DNA from 4 places in the Lactobacillus sp. ESL0703 genome. Region 1 is predicted to be linked to each of the others. Evidence: riboswitches for the same ligand, from Rfam matches in the RefSeq annotation. Region 1 holds a riboswitch; each other region holds the start of a gene.
The links. A riboswitch is a leader RNA that binds a small molecule or an ion and turns the genes downstream of it on or off. The one in region 1 is predicted to bind thiamine pyrophosphate.

Region 1 (4,120 bases):
CGTTAAGGTTGACGGCATGTTAAATGCTTATGCTTCTAAGAAGGAAAATAAGGCGGGGCGGCCCGTTATTCAGCTTGATGCCCACTCAGACTCAGTCGGGTTTATCACTCAGGCAGTTAGACCTAACGGCATGATTAAGTTTGTTCCATTAGGCGGCTGGGTTAAGTATAATATTCCAGCACTGCGGGTTCGAATTAAAAATCGTGATGGTGAATATATCCCCGGCGTTGTAGCCACTAAGCCACCACACTTTATGACGGAAGCTGAACGCAATAATGTGCCCGATGTAGCTGATATGTCGATTGATGTTGGTTCGAGTTCACGTGAAGAAACATTGAACGACTATAAGATTGACACTGGTTGTCCAATTTTTGTTGATGTTAAGTGTGAATATAACGAAAAGTCGGGTTTGTTTTTTGGCAAGGACTTTGATGACCGTTTTGGTGCTGCAGCCATGGCTGATGTTTTGGAAACATTAGATGGCGAAGAAACGCCATTTAACGTTGTCGCTGCACTGTCAAGTCAAGAAGAAGTTGGCTTGCGCGGAGCTTATGTTACAGCTCGCACTGTTAAGCCCGACTTGGGTATCGTGCTGGAATCTTGTCCAGCTGATGATACCTTTACTCCTGATTGGCTTTCACAAACTGCCTTAAAGCACGGACCAATGATGCGTGACATGGATACGTCATTCTTGCCTAATCCTAAGTTCCAGCAATATGCTTGTGATGTAGCTGATAAGAATCACATTCCTTATACGCGGTCAGTTAGAACTGGTGGCGGCCAAGATGGTGCCGCAATTTATTATGAAAATGGGGCACCGACAATTGTAATTGGTATTCCAGTTCGTTACGAGCATTCACCGTATTGCTTTAGTGCCTACCAAGATTTCAAGGCAGCTGTTGAAATGACAGTGGCAATTATTCGTGATTTAACTACTGAAAAATTAGCTAGTTTCAGCCAATTTTAAGTAAATTTAATATTTTAGTTGCAAAAAATTATTAAACGAGTAAAATAATGTTCCAAAGAAATAATTAGGCGACAGAGAGCGCTTGTTTCGGAGGAATTAAATATGGATACAACTAATGAGCACAGTCATGCACTAACTACAGATCAGAAGTGGACCATCGCGTCGACTTCATCGGGATTTATGTTAGAGAACATGGATGTGCTTTTTCTATCGTTTGCGATGAGTTCGATGATTGCTGACCTGCACCTATCTGGTGGTGCTGCAGGGTTAATTTCGTCGATTACTAATTTGGGGATGTTGTTTGGCGGGATTGCCTTTGGTATGTTGGGCGATAAAATCGGCCGCGTTAAAACTTTCAGCCATACCGTGATTATTTTTGCGGTAGCGACAGCCTGTATGGCCTTTGCCAATAACATCTACTTGATTTATGCCCTCCGTTTTTTGGCCGGAATTGGTGCTGGCGGTGAATATGGTGTTGGGATTGCATTAATTGCCGAGGCTTTTCCGAAGAAGGAAATTGGTAAAATGACCTCAATTGCAGCAGTTGGCGGTCAGGTGGGGGCAATCTTCGCGGCGCTAATTGCGGCATGGATTATTCCAACTGCTGGCTGGCACATGTTGTTTTTAGTTGGTATTGTGCCGGTAGTCTTAACGGTTTTCATTAGAAAACACCTGCATGAGAGTAAGCAATTTTTAACGGCTAAGGCAGAAGAAAAGGGTTCACTGTTAACCAATGTTGCCCGCAAGATGTTTGCAACACCGCGGCTTGCTTGGCAGAGTATTGGCTTGATGATTATGATGACAGTCCAAATTGCTGGTTACTTTGGTTTAATGAACTGGCTGCCAACAATCGTACAGAAGCAATTAAATTTGAATGTTGCCAATTCAAGTTTATGGATGATTGCAACGATTATTGGAATGAGCATTGGAATGATGACCTTCGGCACCATTTTCGATCATTTTGGTCCGCGGCGGGCCTTCGGTATCTTCTTAATTGGTTCAGCCATTATGGTTTATACTTTAAGTTTGGCCACCAACATGGTAACTTTGCTTATCATTGGGGCGATTGTCGGCTTCTTTTCTAATGGGATGTTCGGTGGTTACGGTGCGGTAATTAGCCGGCTGTACCCAACAGAAATTCGCTCGAGTGCGAACAATATTATTGTTAATATTGGCCGTGCAATTGGCGGGTTTTCATCAGTTGTGATTGGTATCTTGATGGATCACTACAACTTAACGGTTGTCATGGGTTTCTTATCAAGTTTATACATTATCAGCTTGATAATTATGATTAGCTTGCCTGGATTGAAAAAGCTGGCAAATAATTAGTGAAGTAAAAGAATGGTTTTATAATAATTATCATTGTGGTATACTACCTATAAATAGATTTTAGTCACTAGGGGTGCGCTTAGCTGAGAATTACCCTTGGAACCTGAACAGGACAATGCCTGCGTTAGGGAAGTGTTTGAATAAGCATTTAACTGTACTCCTTCTGACTTAATAGTTAGTTAGGAGTATTTTTTATGTTCACAAGATCATCAAAATGGAATGTTAAATCGGTAATTTTGGTTGCGTTGATTGGAATTATTATGGGGGTAATTTATACCTACGGCTTTAATTGGGCTTACAACATTATAAAAATGGCACTGGTCCCTACGGGTTTCGCCCCAGTGACCGACACGGTCTTTTCGGGCCTATGGCTAATGGCAGCACCCTTAGCAATGTATTTTGTACCAACGGCTGGTTCTGGGACAATTGGCGAAGTGTTAGCTTCAATCGTAGAAATGGCAATCGGCGGTCAATGGGGCGCGATTACTGTTATTTCAGGGCTTATTCAAGGTGCAACTAACGAAATCGGCTTTTTCCCCAAGAATTCACGTTATCAAGCATTTTCTTGGAAGAGTGTTATGATTGGTGCCTTCTTTGCAGGACTAGGAATTTTTATTCCGTCATATATTCTTTACAGTTGGGGCAAATTTAACATGACGGTTCAGATTGTAATGTTCATTACCAATATGGTTTCGGCGCTTGTCTTTGACGGCGTACTGGTTAAATTAATCGCTAATCTGTTTGATCGCACATTGAAGCCGCGACTGGCATAGATTGAGGTAAATCATGTTTACACGATCATCAAAATGGAATGTTAAGTCGGTAATTTTGGTTGCTTTGATTGGTATTCTCATGGGTATCTTTTATACCTATGGCACTAATGACCTTTATAACCTAGTTAAAATGTTACTACTGCCGACAGGGTACGCCCCGGCAACCGACGCCTTTTTTGCAGGGTTGTGGTTAATGGCCGCGCCTCTTGCAATGTATTTTGTCCCCACAAAAGGTTCAGGATTAGTAGGAGAGCTGCTCGCTTCAATAGTGGAGATGGCTTGCGGTGGACAATGGGGGATTACCACTGTAGTCTCGGGACTAATGCAGGGACTAACCAATGAAATTGGCTTTTTCCCGAAAAAGTCCCGCTACCAAAGATTTTCATGGCGAAGTGTTCTGACAGGTTCATTTTTTGCTAGTTTTGGCTTTTTTATTCCGTGTTATCTGATGTATGGCTGGTATAAATTTGCCGTTAAGGTGCAAATTGTGATGTTCTTTGTCAGTATCCTTTCGTCAGTTTTATTTGATGGGGTACTAGTTAAGTTAATTACTAACCTGTTTGATCGCGCATTAAAGCCGAAAGTAGCATGATTTTAAACAAAAAGGTCGAGGATAATTACCTCGGCCTTTTTAGATAGCTGCTTCTTTTCTTAAAATTGCGTGAACCTTAGTGGTTAACATGTCGATTGCAACGTTATTTTCGCCGCCTTCGGGAATAATAATGTCAGCGTAACGTTTAGTAGGTTCAATAAATTGATGGTACATTGGCTTAACTGTGCCTAAGTATTGTTCAATTACGGAGTTAATTGAGCGCCCGCGTTCATCAATATCTCGTTCAAGTCGTCTGATAAAGCGAATGTCGTCATCGGTATCAACGTAAACTTTGATGTCCATTAAGTCCCGAATTTCCTCATTTGCTAAAACCAAAATTCCTTCAAGAATAATGATATCAGCAGGTTCAATGTGAATAGTTTCATCACTTCTGGTGTGTTCCTTAAAGTCGTAAACGGGCATTTCAATTGGCTTGTAGTTAAGCAAGTCATTGATTTG
Region 2 (4,120 bases), on a different contig from region 1:
TATGCCAAAGCACTCTTCTTAGGAACGAATATCGGTGGTTTCGGCTCACCTATCGGCTCAATGGCCAATATGCTGGTTCTTAAAACCTTCATGCAAAACGGAACTGTCCCTAGGAACGAATTCTTCAAAAAATGGAGCGTTATGCAGTTTATTGGCTTATTCATCCTGATGATTATTGGTTGGCTACTATTGCTTATTTAGTATGCTTGACTTATCTGAATCATGGCGTAATGCCATATCCTTTTTTTCTGTCCAAAAAATATATAATCAGTTATAATGAAGCAGTATATATAAGGAGGTTTAACCTATGCCATCATTAACTTGGATAATTCTAATTATCATTGTCTTATTAATCGCTATCTATATTGCTATCTACAATGGTCTTCAAAAAGCCAAAGTTTATACAGATGAATCATGGAGCCAAATCGACGTCCAATTAAAGCGGCGCAACGACCTAATTCCTAACTTAGTTGAAACCACTAAGGGTTACGCTAAGCATGAACAAGAAACTTTAGAAAATGTTGTGCAGCTGCGCAATCAATTAACTAACGTTCCTAAAGATGACCGCGCCCAAACTTTAAAGGTTTCTAACCAAATATCTGATGCTTTAAAGTCAATTTTTGCTTTGCAAGAAAACTATCCTGACCTGAAGGCCAACCAAAATTTCTTGAAATTACAAGAAGAATTGACCAATACTGAGAATAAGATTGCTTACTCACGTCAGCTCTACAATTCATCAGCAGCCCTTTACGACCAAAAGCTGCTTACTTTCCCATCAAATATGATTGCACGGATCCACGGCTTTAAGAAGGTTGACTACTTACAAGCCAGTGAAGCCGAAAAAGAAGCACCTAAGGTTAAATTTTAAATATTAGGTCTCTCTACTATGTTATTTCAACAAATTGCTCGTAATAAGCGCAAAACTGGCATCATCATGGTTCTGTTTGCCGTGATTTTAGCCCTTGTTGGTGCTGGATTAGGTTACATTTTTAGTGACAGTCCATGGAGCGGTGTAATTATTGCACTTATCATCAGCATTCTTTACCTATTTTTTGTCATGCGTGATCCCGCAAATCTAGTCATGAACTTAAATCATGCCCAAGAAGTTAACGAACAGGATAACCCTGAATTATGGCACATTGTCCAAGATATGGCCATGGTTGGCCGGGTACCCATGCCACGCGTATTCATCATTGATGATTCCAGTCCTAATGCTTTTGCGACCGGTCGTGATCCTGACCATAGTGCTGTTGCTGTAACTCAAGGCCTACTTGACATGATGAACCGTGAGGAACTAGAAGGCGTCTTAGGACACGAAATTTCGCATATTCGCAACTATGATATTCGCTTATCAACGGTTGCCGCGGTTCTGGTTGGAGTGATTTCATATTTATCCGGAATTGCCAGCCGCTATATTTGGTGGTTTGACGATGACCGTGGCAGCGACAAAGACGACGATAACAATATTGTCATTATTTTTAAAATTGTTGCAATTGTCTTTGTGCTTATTCTTGGACCATTATGTGCCAGCCTTGCCCAGATGGCCTTGTCGCGTAATCGTGAGTACTTAGCTGATGCTTCATCAGTTGATCTTACTCGCAACCCACAAGGTCTGATTTCTGCTTTAGAGAAAATCGACGGCAGTAAGCCAATGAAAAAGGCTGATACGAGTAGTGCTGGCATGTATATTGAAGATCCATTGCGTAAAAAGCACGGTTTTACTCATCTATTCGATAGCCATCCGCCGACAGAAGACCGGATCAAACGGTTAGAAAAAATGTAATATCCAAAAAAGACATCTGTTAATTAAACAGATGTCTTTTTCATTTTATTTCAAATTAATATTAGCTTGACGAAACAGCTCTGCACGCATTTGGACCGGCGTTTGATGATAATATTCATTAAACTTTTTATAGAAAAAGGACTTACCATTGTAACCTACCCTGGCAATAATTTCCTTAACCGAAATGTCGGGGCGAGCAAGCAAATTACGTGCTTCCTGCATTCGCCGTTCATCAACATGCTCCACAAAGCTTTTTCCCGTTTTTTGTTTAACTAAGCTAGAAAAATAATTTGGGTTAAAGCCAAAATGTTTGGCAGCCGAATCCAAAGTAATATCGGCAAAATTGGCATCAATATAGCTCTCAAGTGTTACATTTGCAAAGCCTTGCTTCTCTGCCGCGGTTGATTCAAAGCTTTGATTACGGACAGCTGTAACCAACAACAAGTTCAATTCTGCTGCAGCTACACTTTGGGCAAACAGGTTTTGATTTAAATACTCATCAATTATCTTATTCATTAATTGGGCCGACTTAGAAATTGGCGTTGACTTTAAATATAACAGCCGATTGGTATGTAAGCTGCTAATGATTTGCTTAACTGCCCGTTCTTCACGAGGCTCATCATGAACAATATTTCCCAGGAAATATTGTAAATCATACTTAGAATTTAAATCTAGCTTTACCAACACGTCAGTCTTAGTTTGCTTTTGCACTTCATAGTCACTCTTGGCCGGCAAAAAGACGATATTACCTACCTTTAGTGTAAAGTCCTGACCATGAATTTTAATGTTTGACTTGCCGCCAGCTTCATAAAAAATCATTGCATTTGTTGTTTGATAGCGATGAACACCGGTATTATGATTTTCAAGATAGACCCTAAACAAGTCAAAATTGCCTTCTGCTTTCAACCGCAATTCGTTTGTATCGCTATTGGTTGAATTTAAAATACTAGCCAAATACTGCGCTAATTTAACTGCTGCCATAGCTTCACCTTCTTATTGTTATTTTAATACTTTTATTATATAGCAAAAATCATATCCACTACCATTTTATTTTCATAAAGTTACAAGGACTAGACAGAGAAAACTCTTTCGTGTACAATCAGTTTGATAACTTTGGGGTGCCGCAAGGCTGAGAGAATACCCGTTGAACCTGCTATGGACAATGCCAGCGAAGGGAAAATGAATTTTTACGTCGTTAGTGCAGCCTGCCCTAGCGATTTTTTTAATTGGTAAAAATAATGATTACAAGCAAAAATTTAACTTTTTCATACGAACAAAATATTAAAATTATTGACAATCTTAATCTTGAAATTCCCACGGGAAAATTTTCACTCTTAATTGGGCCTACTGGTTGCGGCAAGTCGACTTTACTTAAAATACTTGCCGGACTCTATCCTAAATACGCGGGTAAACTCAGCGGTAAACTTAACCTTGCTGGGTTAAAAGCAGCCATCATGTTTCAAAATGCTGGCGAACAGTTCACCATGGCAACACCACGTGAAGAAATTATTTTTGCCCTTGAAAACTTACAAGTTAAACGTGAAGATTACCAAAAGTACTTAACCGCCGGCGTCGAATTTGCCCAAATTGAAAATCTATTGGATCAAAAAATCAATACAATGTCTGGCGGCGAACAGCAACGAGTAGCACTTGCCGTTCTCATAGCAATGGATATCGACTTATTCTTGCTAGACGAACCCTTTGCCAGCTGTGATCCACAAGCGCGGAAATTTTTGATTACCAAATTGGCGCACTTGCGCGATCAGGGTAAGACCATTATCTTAAGTGACCACGTTTTAGACGGCTATCAAACCGTCTGCGATTGTCTTTTTGAGTTTAAAGACCACAACGTCAAGCAGCTAAATCCCGCAGCTAAAAAGCAGCTGCTCCAAACAAGCGTACAAAAAAATGATTATTCATTTGCTCTGCCGCAAAATGAGGCCGCTTGTTTTACCCTAACTAAGACACAGCTAACGCAAAATCGCCTTTTGTTAGACCAAAATCAGCTCAATATTATTGCAGGCAAAACCACACTGATTACCGGTGCTAACGGTGTCGGCAAAACTTCACTATTTAACGCTCTGACTAAGATGCTATCCTATAGCGGCAGTTTGACCTATCGCAACCGTGAAATCCGCCAACAGAAGACACGCAAATACTTACTGCATGTTGCCCAGATTTTTCAGAATGCGACCGACCAATTCTTGAGTATTACCGTTCAAGACGAAATTAACTTGAGCAAAAAACAGCGAACCAATGACTTTTTTACTGACCAAAAAATCAAGGAAGTTTTAACTGACCTTGACCTCGACCAGCACCTGGACCAAGTAGTGTATT
Region 3 (4,120 bases), on a different contig from region 1:
CGGCGTAATTTCCGGACTTAAATTAAATAACGACTTGGCAAATAGACCTGAAATTCCCCACATAACACAGGCTAAGCCCGCAAGAAAGGCCCATAAATGTCTCTTCTTAGCTGTTACCATTTCTAACTCTCCTTTTTTATTATAACTTCCCTATAATATCAAAAAATTCTTGCAAGCTGAACTAACTAAAAAAGAAGCATGTCTACTCATGCTTCTTTTTGCTTACCATTTTTAAGCCCATTCTTGCTGCTCATACGCCATCTGCCAAAATTGCAATTCATAATAGCTGCTGCGAACAAAAGCCTGCTGCATTTTTTCCCGCTCATCTGCAGAACCAGAATCAGCTAATGTATTCGTCAACTGTAAAATTCGCTGCACATTAGCTGCATACCACTCGCCATCATAGGTATCAATCCACTCTTGATAATACGAAACAGGCGAGCCGCCAGTTGCTAATTTTTGCCCAATTTCTTGATACAGCCAATAGCAAGGCACAAGTGCAGCAACAGCCGGAGCGATACCATCCCGCGCCAATGTCATCTGCAAGTGATTAACGTATGCATACGCAGTCGGCGCAACTGGCGTTTGCGCAATTTCAGCTGGCATAATCTGCAATTGCTTAAAAAAATTCTCGCGCACTGCCATCTCGCTATCCTTCAAGTCCTGCGCCATCTCAAGTAAAAACTGCTCAGTCTGTTGGCCATCCGTTTTTGCTGCAATCGCACGGTGAAATTCACTAAATTGATTTAAATAATACCGATCTTGTAATAAATAAAAGCGAAATTTGGCCAGCGGTAATTCCCCACTTTGCAATTCCTGCACAAATGGATGCTTCATACTCTTCTGCCATAGACTGCTCGCTGCTTGGTGTAACTGGTCCGTAAATTCTGTCATGATTATCTCCTTAACTACTAGTTTGCTTTTAATATTTTGCCGTCACTAACTCAATAATTTATTTTATTATAAGGCTAACAATAAATTTATTACACGGTTAAAGTGTAAAATTGTTGCTATTAAAAATACTTATTGTATTATATCTGAAGGGCAATTACGGCATGAGGAAACTAGTTTGGCTAAAGAAACATGCGCGCAACTTATCTTAGTAAGACTACCAGTATTTACATTGCCAAATAGTCTTAAATCCAAAAGTAGCTCGCAAATAACGAATCTTGTTAACAAACAAGGTTCGTTATTTGATGATACCCCCGAGCTTACTAATGGATAAGTGAAATTGCTAGTGCTATATTTTTGCCACTAGTTCCTCAGCCATAATTACCATCAAACTGTAATTGATTAAGGTTTAGCCGGTGAAAGATAACTGACGCCAAAAGAGCCATTCAAGAAACAACGTGGATGCCCAAATATTAATTACCTACAGAAAGAGGAAACTTTTTATGCAAGTCTTTTTGACATCTGTATCAAGCGTAGTTGTGATTATCTTAATCATGGCCCTCGGCTTTTTACTAAAACAATTTAATTGGATTGACGATAAGTTTGGTAGTGAAATCTCTAGTATTATCACTAAGATTGCCCTGCCAGCTTCAATCTTCACTGCTGTTATGAAGAACCTTAGCCGCGGCAGCCTGCTGCAATTATCAACCGAATTATTATTCCCAGCTTTGGGTGTGATTATCGGTTATCTTATTGCTTGGCTAAGCATTAAGGTCTTCAAAATCCGTCCTGGCCGCCGAGGAATTTTTATGAATGCCGTGGTTAACGCCAACACCATCTTTATTGGGATGCCCCTGAACATGGCACTGTTTGGCGACAAAGCCATGTCTTACTTTTTGGTATACTACATTATCAATACCGTTTCTACTTGGGCATTTGGCGTTTTCTTAATCCAAAACGACGACCCGACTGCTAAAGATAAGAAGACTAACCACAAGATTAACTGGAAAAAGCTATTGCCAATGCCACTTGTTGGGTTTATTGTTGCTTTGGTCTGGATGCTATTAGGGATTCCTGTACCTAACTTCTTAAACTCAACGTTAACTTACGTTGGTAACTTGGTAACCCCACTGTCACTGATCTATATCGGAATTGTCCTACACGATGCCGGAATTAAGAACGTTAAGTTTGACCGTGATTCAATCTTAGCATTAATTGGTCGCTTTATTGTTTCACCAATCATTTTGATTATTTTAATTAAAATCGGAACAAATGCCGGCTTTAATTTACCGAGCTTGATGCGCCAAACTTTAGTTGTCCAAGCAGCAACGCCAATGTTAGCTGTTTTACCAATTTTAGCCAACGAATCACACGGCGACGTTAAATACGCAACTAATATTGTGGTTGAAAGTACAATTCTCTTCATTATCGTCGTTCCGATTTTGATGACGATTTTACAATTTATCTAATAATTAAAAATACTTACTTAAAAGACTTACAAAAAGCCCAGCTCTGATAACACAGCTGGACTTTTTTACTGCTAAAAATAACACAACATTGACTTTAGCATTGTATTATTCATTAAAAGCCGTTATAATTGGAAGCGATAACACGAGGGGGGCCTTTTAGGCTGAGATGAAACACCGTTTCAGACCCTTTGAACCTGTAAGCTAATACTTGCGCGAGGAACGTGTCAACTACCTATTGCTTTGACACAATTATGTGTCAAAGCTTTTTTATTAGTTTAAAGTCGTGGTTCGGAGGACTTCTTCAATAATTTTTAGGAGGAAGATTATGCAGTTAGAATTATTAGACAAGTTGCGCCAAGAGAACCCTGTTGTTCTCAACGCCGCTAATTTCGTTACTGTTCAAGACGTTGCCAACGGCTTAAACGCAATTGGAGCTTCGCCCATCATGAGCAGCGAAATTGATGAAACCGACGAAATGGTCAACATGGCTTCAGCCGTTGCTATTAATATGGGCAGCTTAACTAAGCTGCAAATTGCACACATGAAAAAAATGGGTGATTTGGCTCGAGAATATCATAAGCCGATTGTGCTGGACCCTGTTGCAGTTGGTGCTGTAGATTACCGCCTTAATATTGCTCAAGACCTATTATGGAACTTCCACGTTGGCGTTATTCGTGGTAACGCTGGTGAAATTGCCGCATTAGGTGAATTTGACTGGCAATCTAAAGGTATTGATGCTGGATCAGGAGCAGGCAACCTTGATGAGATTACCAAGGAAGTAGCCAAAAAGTACCACTGCACTGTCATTGCCAGTGGTGCAACTGATACAATTAGTGATGGCACTAATGTTGTTCATGTTCATAATGGTACACCGCTATTCCAAGCCCATGTAGGTTCTGGCGATATGTTAACAAGTATCGTCGCTGCCTTTTGTGCAGTGACCGACAGTCGCTTCGAGGCCGCTCAAGCTGCAACGCTTGTTTTCGGTTCAATTGGACAACTGGTCGTTCAAGATCATCCCGATGTTGGCCCTGGCAGTTTTGGCATGTATCTCATGGACTATTTAGCAAAAGTGCAGATTGCTGATATTGAAAAAATTGCTGATTATGATTAAGGAAGTATTTTATGGCAGAAGAAATTAATTCATTCCCTCAAGTTCTGACAATCGCAGGTACAGATTCCGGCGGTGGCGCCGGCATTATGGCCGATATGAAGACTTTTCAAATGCAAAAAGTCTTCGGCACGGCAGTTGTAGTTGCCGTTACTGCGCAAAACACACTGGGCGTTCAATCATCACACTTGCTTCCACTGGAAATGATTGATGCACAATGTGCATCTTTAGCCGCCGACTTTAAAATCCGCGCGACAAAAACTGGAATGCTCGGCGATGCTGCTCATGTTCACCAAGTTGCTCTAAACTTACAGAAATATGACTTTGGTCCCGTGACTGTCGATCCCGTCATGGTAGCCAAAGGTGGCGCTCACTTACTAAGTGAAGATGCAGTTGCCACTGTCAGAAATGAGTTGTTACCACTAGCTAACCTAGTAACGCCCAATTTACCAGAAGCACAAGTATTAACCGGAATGACCGTTACTTCTGAAAAGCAATATCCCGATCTTGCCCGTTCACTGCAAGACATGGGCGTTAAGAACGTACTAATTAAGGGTGGCCATTCAAGTGCTGAAGAAGTAAGCGACTTTGCCCTACTTGAAGACGGCTCTAGCTTCTGGGTCAGCAGTCCGCGAACCCATACCAAACG
Region 4 (4,120 bases), on a different contig from region 1:
CTTTAAAATCCACCCGGGCAAAATACGGTTTCTTTTCCAGTCGTTGAACCGTTCCTAACTGCTTAGCAGAATGCTGCCAAGCATTCTCACGTTCATCAAGCAGTTGCTGCTGCTGGTGGATCGAGAGCGCCGTTTCCATTGAGGTGGAATAACCATCATAATCTAAGCGGACATCATCAAAGAAGTGCGAATTGAGGTTCCGCGCTTCACCTTCAGCTGACTTAATTGCCGCAGTTAATTCTCCCCGCCGCTCCTTAATCATTTTTAAGATAGCGTCGAGATGCTTCTGTTCAAACTGTTTTTCATCCATCGCTTTTGTCATAAAGTCACCTGTTCTTCAAAACTTGCATACTATTTTAACATGAAACGAACTTAATATATAATTCTTAAAACTCTTTTACTAAGATTATTAAAAACTAGTGAAAATTAAGCAATTTGCTTCTATAATTTTTTATATTGGAGATGGTTTTTATTATGAAAAAGATTTTACACTTTTTACGTAAATTATCTTGTGCATTAGTCGCTGGGATTTCTCTAGGCAGCGTGTATATCCCGGCTATCAGTCCTGCTAATACACCCAGCCATGTCGTCTTAGCTAAGACACATCGCGAAAAAACTGCTAAAAATGCAGGCAAAAATTGCCACTGGTCAAAAAATTCCGCCAAAGTTTATCTTGATTTGGCGGATAACCAGCAATTAACTCAAGCCGCTCAAGATGCCATTAGTGCTTGGAATGATACTGGCAGTTTTACTTTTACTGAGACTAATAAGAAGAAAAATGCACAGATTACAATTGAGCCGATGTTTGACCCCGACACAGATGCCGCTGGGCAAGCAAGCATTACCTATAATCCCAAGACTAAATTGCTTAGTAAGGCAAAAATCCAATTAAATGTTTATTATCTGCAGAATTTTATATATTATTATACTTATCAGCGAATTGTCAATACTGTTGAACACGAATTGGGACACGCCATCGGGCTCAATCACAATAAAGGCAAGTCCGTCATGTATCCCGCGGGCTCTATTTACCCAATTGAGCCACAAGATGTCGCAAAAGTTAAACAAATTTATCATGAAAAATAATTAAAATAAGGAGTTTAAAAATGAAGCGAATTTACATTGTCCGTCACGGACAAACTTATATTAACCGTTACAACAAGATGCAGGGCTGGTGTGATACCCCATTAACTGAAGACGGCATTGCTGGTGCTGATAAAGCGGGCGAAACACTTAAAAATGTTCCCTTTGACATTGCCATCTCTAGCGACTTGAAGCGAGCAAGTGATACCTGCGACATTATCATTAAGCACAATGTTAACCGCGACGAAATCCAACATCTTGCAACTCCGCTGTTCCGCGAACATTTTTACGGCTACTTCGAAGGAATGGATACCGACATGGCCTGGCAAATGATTGGCGGACCGCACGGCTATAAGACCCACTATGATCTGTTCAAGAACGAATCAATTGATACGGCAACCGACTGGATTAAGGAAGCTGATCCGTTTCATGATGCGGAAAATGCCAAGGAATATTGGCACCGCCTTGACCAGGGCTTTGACCTAATCAGTCAGCTTGATGGTGCCGAAAACATTTTATTGGTAACTCACGGCTTTACTATTCGCAGTATTGCCGACCGCTTTGGCGATTTCGACGTCAGCTGCGGTCCACGTAATGCGTCAATTACCATGATGACAATGACTGATAAGCAAAGAAAAGTTACATCATATAATCAAATGAAACTATAAGAAAATAGAATTTGTGCTTTCTTTTTCATCGTTGAAAGTCTATAATCAAATTAACATTAATATACAAGAGTCTATGGGGTGCTTATTTAAGCTGAGATTAAACCCATGAACCTGATCTAGATAATACTAGCGCAAGGGATAGGCTAATTAAGCAAAATCCCATTCGCTATGTGCGAATGGGATTTTTTTGTAGACGCTTGTTAGGAGTAGGGAGTTAGAAATGACTAATAAGAGAAAACAGACAGAAAAACTTACTATTTTGGCAATTATGATTGCACTAGACGTGGTATTATCCCCCATCTTTCGCGTGGAAGGAATGGCACCAATGTCTAGTGTTATCAACATTATTGGCGCCACCATGCTGGGGCCTGTTTACGTGACAATTATGGCAACCTTGTGCGGAATTATCAGAATGTTAATCATGGGAATTCCGCCGCTGGCTTTAACTGGTGCCATCTTTGGTGCAGTATTAGCCGGGATTTTCTATAAATTAACCGGCAAAATTTGGGCAGCTTGTCTTGGCGAAATTATCGGCACCGGAATTATCGGCTCGCTGCTTTCTTACCCAGTCATGGTCTGGTTCACAGGCAGCTCTAATAACCTATATTGGTTCGTCTACACCCCGCGTTTTATCGGGGCTGCTATTATTGGATCAGTAGTTGCCACTATTGTTCTATTAAGCCTAAACAAGGCAAAGCAATTCCAAAAAATCCAGCAACTATTTTTCTAGAAAAAACGACAGCTCTTTATAGGGGCTGTCGTTTTTTACTAAGAATAATTATAATTAATAGCCCAAATAATATACCGAATCTGGATTTTGAGTTTGCTTTAAATATTCACCAAAAAATGGCAACGTATAATCAACATAACCATGACCACTTGGAGTAATTAACTGCCGCTCTAATGCTCGACGCCGATATTGTGAGACATAACCCTTAGTCTTTTTCATTTTGGCAACAACATCACTGAACTTACAATGGTCATTAACATTTATCAAATATTGACGGTCATTTTCCGACAAGCCCATTAAAATCTTTTGATAAGCATTCTCAAAAAGCTTTAGTTGATATTGTACTTTAACTTCATTTAATACTTCTATAGTTGGTTCACGGCCATTTAACTCTTCAAAATACAGCCAACCCAATAATTGAAAGCCATACGAGTAACCCTTAGTCATCTGTGCCATTTTGTTTGCAACAGTTAAGGAGCACGCAAAAACTTTTTGATAAGTATTCACCATATCCGCAGCGTTCAACGACATCATCACTATTTTTTCTGAACGCAGCAAAAAAGTCAGTTTATCTTCATTTTGAATATCCAAAATAAAGTCAGGCAATCCGGTCATTACAACGTAAATTGGATATTCAGCTCGCTTAAGTGAATTATAAACCTGGGCAAAATCTTGAATTGCCTTAGAATTAGTTACCTCATCAATCGTGACAACCACAAATTTTCCTTGTTGCTTAATTTCGGACATTAAGTCTTCCAAAATCTCATCAACTTCAGGAACCTCAATTTCGCGACTAACTGATACACCACCCAAACTCAAAGAATTAATACTGTTAAATAGCCTATTTGCTTTAGAGTGAACCTGATGATCTAGCTTATGTGCCAAGCTCGTTAAAATCCCATTACGATTAAGTAAATCAACATAATAACAATTATCGTCTTGTTTAAATTGTTTAGCTAATTGTGTTAAATATGCTGTTTTGCCAGAACCACGGACACCGGTAACAAAAAACGATCGTGAAAATTGGCTTTCCTTAATTAATTTTACTAAATCATTTACCTGTTTGTTTTTATCCAAAAAAATTGGCGGTACATCACCAAAAGTCGGATTAAACGGATTAATCATAAATTCTCCTTTTAGACTTTTTTAGACTTTGATTTTTATTTTAGACTTTTTTAGACTTTTTGCCAATAAAAATAGCGTCAATCAGACTGGCGTGCAATCTAATTACGCTATTTTTAATTATTCAATTACTTCATAAATCATTTGGTAAGGCTTAGCCTCATCCGCAATTTTGATGCAATTGTAAAGCATCTCTTGAACTTCAGCAACATCTGAACTATCGGCATGAATTGTCAATAAGGATTCGCCCTTCTTGACCTTGTCGCCAACCTTCTTATGCAATTCGATCCCAACACCATAGTCAAGCTGGTCGTCGGCCTTTTCACGACCGCCGCCAAGTTTCATGCTGGCAATTCCAACTTCATCAGCTGACAATTGTGCTAAGTAACCATCTTGTTTAGCAGGCAATTCAATTTCAAATTGTGCGTGTGGCATAACACTGTAATCATCGATCACCTTGCTATCGCCGCCTTGAGCAATTACCATTGCCTTAAACCGAGCTAAAGCTGAACCATCT

Region 2: it holds a riboswitch for thiamine pyrophosphate, as region 1 does, so the genes downstream of both, PT278_RS05945 (ABC transporter ATP-binding protein) here and PT278_RS06305 (ECF transporter S component) in region 1, are expected to answer to the same signal.
Region 3: it holds a riboswitch for thiamine pyrophosphate, as region 1 does, so the genes downstream of both, thiM (hydroxyethylthiazole kinase) here and PT278_RS06305 (ECF transporter S component) in region 1, are expected to answer to the same signal.
Region 4: it holds a riboswitch for thiamine pyrophosphate, as region 1 does, so the genes downstream of both, thiW (energy coupling factor transporter S component ThiW) here and PT278_RS06305 (ECF transporter S component) in region 1, are expected to answer to the same signal.

The regions. Positions count from the first base shown of each region.
Region 1 covers NZ_JAQTIB010000004.1:15,141-19,260, forward strand. Annotated here, with positions in the region: gene PT278_RS06295 (M42 family peptidase) at 1-967, shown strand, start outside; gene PT278_RS06300 (MFS transporter) at 1,070-2,296, shown strand; TPP riboswitch at 2,356-2,444, shown strand; gene PT278_RS06305 (ECF transporter S component) at 2,491-3,069, shown strand; gene PT278_RS06310 (ECF transporter S component) at 3,083-3,661, shown strand; gene udk (uridine kinase) at 3,701-4,120, opposite strand, start outside.
Region 2 covers NZ_JAQTIB010000003.1:187,268-191,387, forward strand. Annotated here, with positions in the region: gene PT278_RS05925 (SLC13 family permease) at 1-201, shown strand, start outside; gene PT278_RS05930 (LemA family protein) at 308-868, shown strand; gene htpX (zinc metalloprotease HtpX) at 887-1,783, shown strand; gene PT278_RS05940 (helix-turn-helix transcriptional regulator) at 1,829-2,764, opposite strand; TPP riboswitch at 2,888-2,977, shown strand; gene PT278_RS05945 (ABC transporter ATP-binding protein) at 3,019-4,120, shown strand, end outside.
Region 3 covers NZ_JAQTIB010000002.1:108,998-113,117, reverse strand. Annotated here, with positions in the region: gene PT278_RS03090 (EamA family transporter) at 1-120, opposite strand, end outside; gene tenA (thiaminase II) at 232-894, opposite strand; gene PT278_RS03080 (AEC family transporter) at 1,395-2,360, shown strand; TPP riboswitch at 2,496-2,597, shown strand; gene thiM (hydroxyethylthiazole kinase) at 2,686-3,474, shown strand; gene thiD (bifunctional hydroxymethylpyrimidine kinase/phosphomethylpyrimidine kinase) at 3,486-4,120, shown strand, end outside.
Region 4 covers NZ_JAQTIB010000003.1:107,986-112,105, forward strand. Annotated here, with positions in the region: gene helD (RNA polymerase recycling motor HelD) at 1-322, opposite strand, end outside; gene PT278_RS05545 (matrixin family metalloprotease) at 475-1,086, shown strand; gene PT278_RS05550 (histidine phosphatase family protein) at 1,107-1,751, shown strand; TPP riboswitch at 1,816-1,907, shown strand; gene thiW (energy coupling factor transporter S component ThiW) at 1,972-2,481, shown strand; gene PT278_RS05560 (ATP-binding protein) at 2,536-3,606, opposite strand; gene PT278_RS05565 (pyrimidine-nucleoside phosphorylase) at 3,724-4,120, opposite strand, start outside.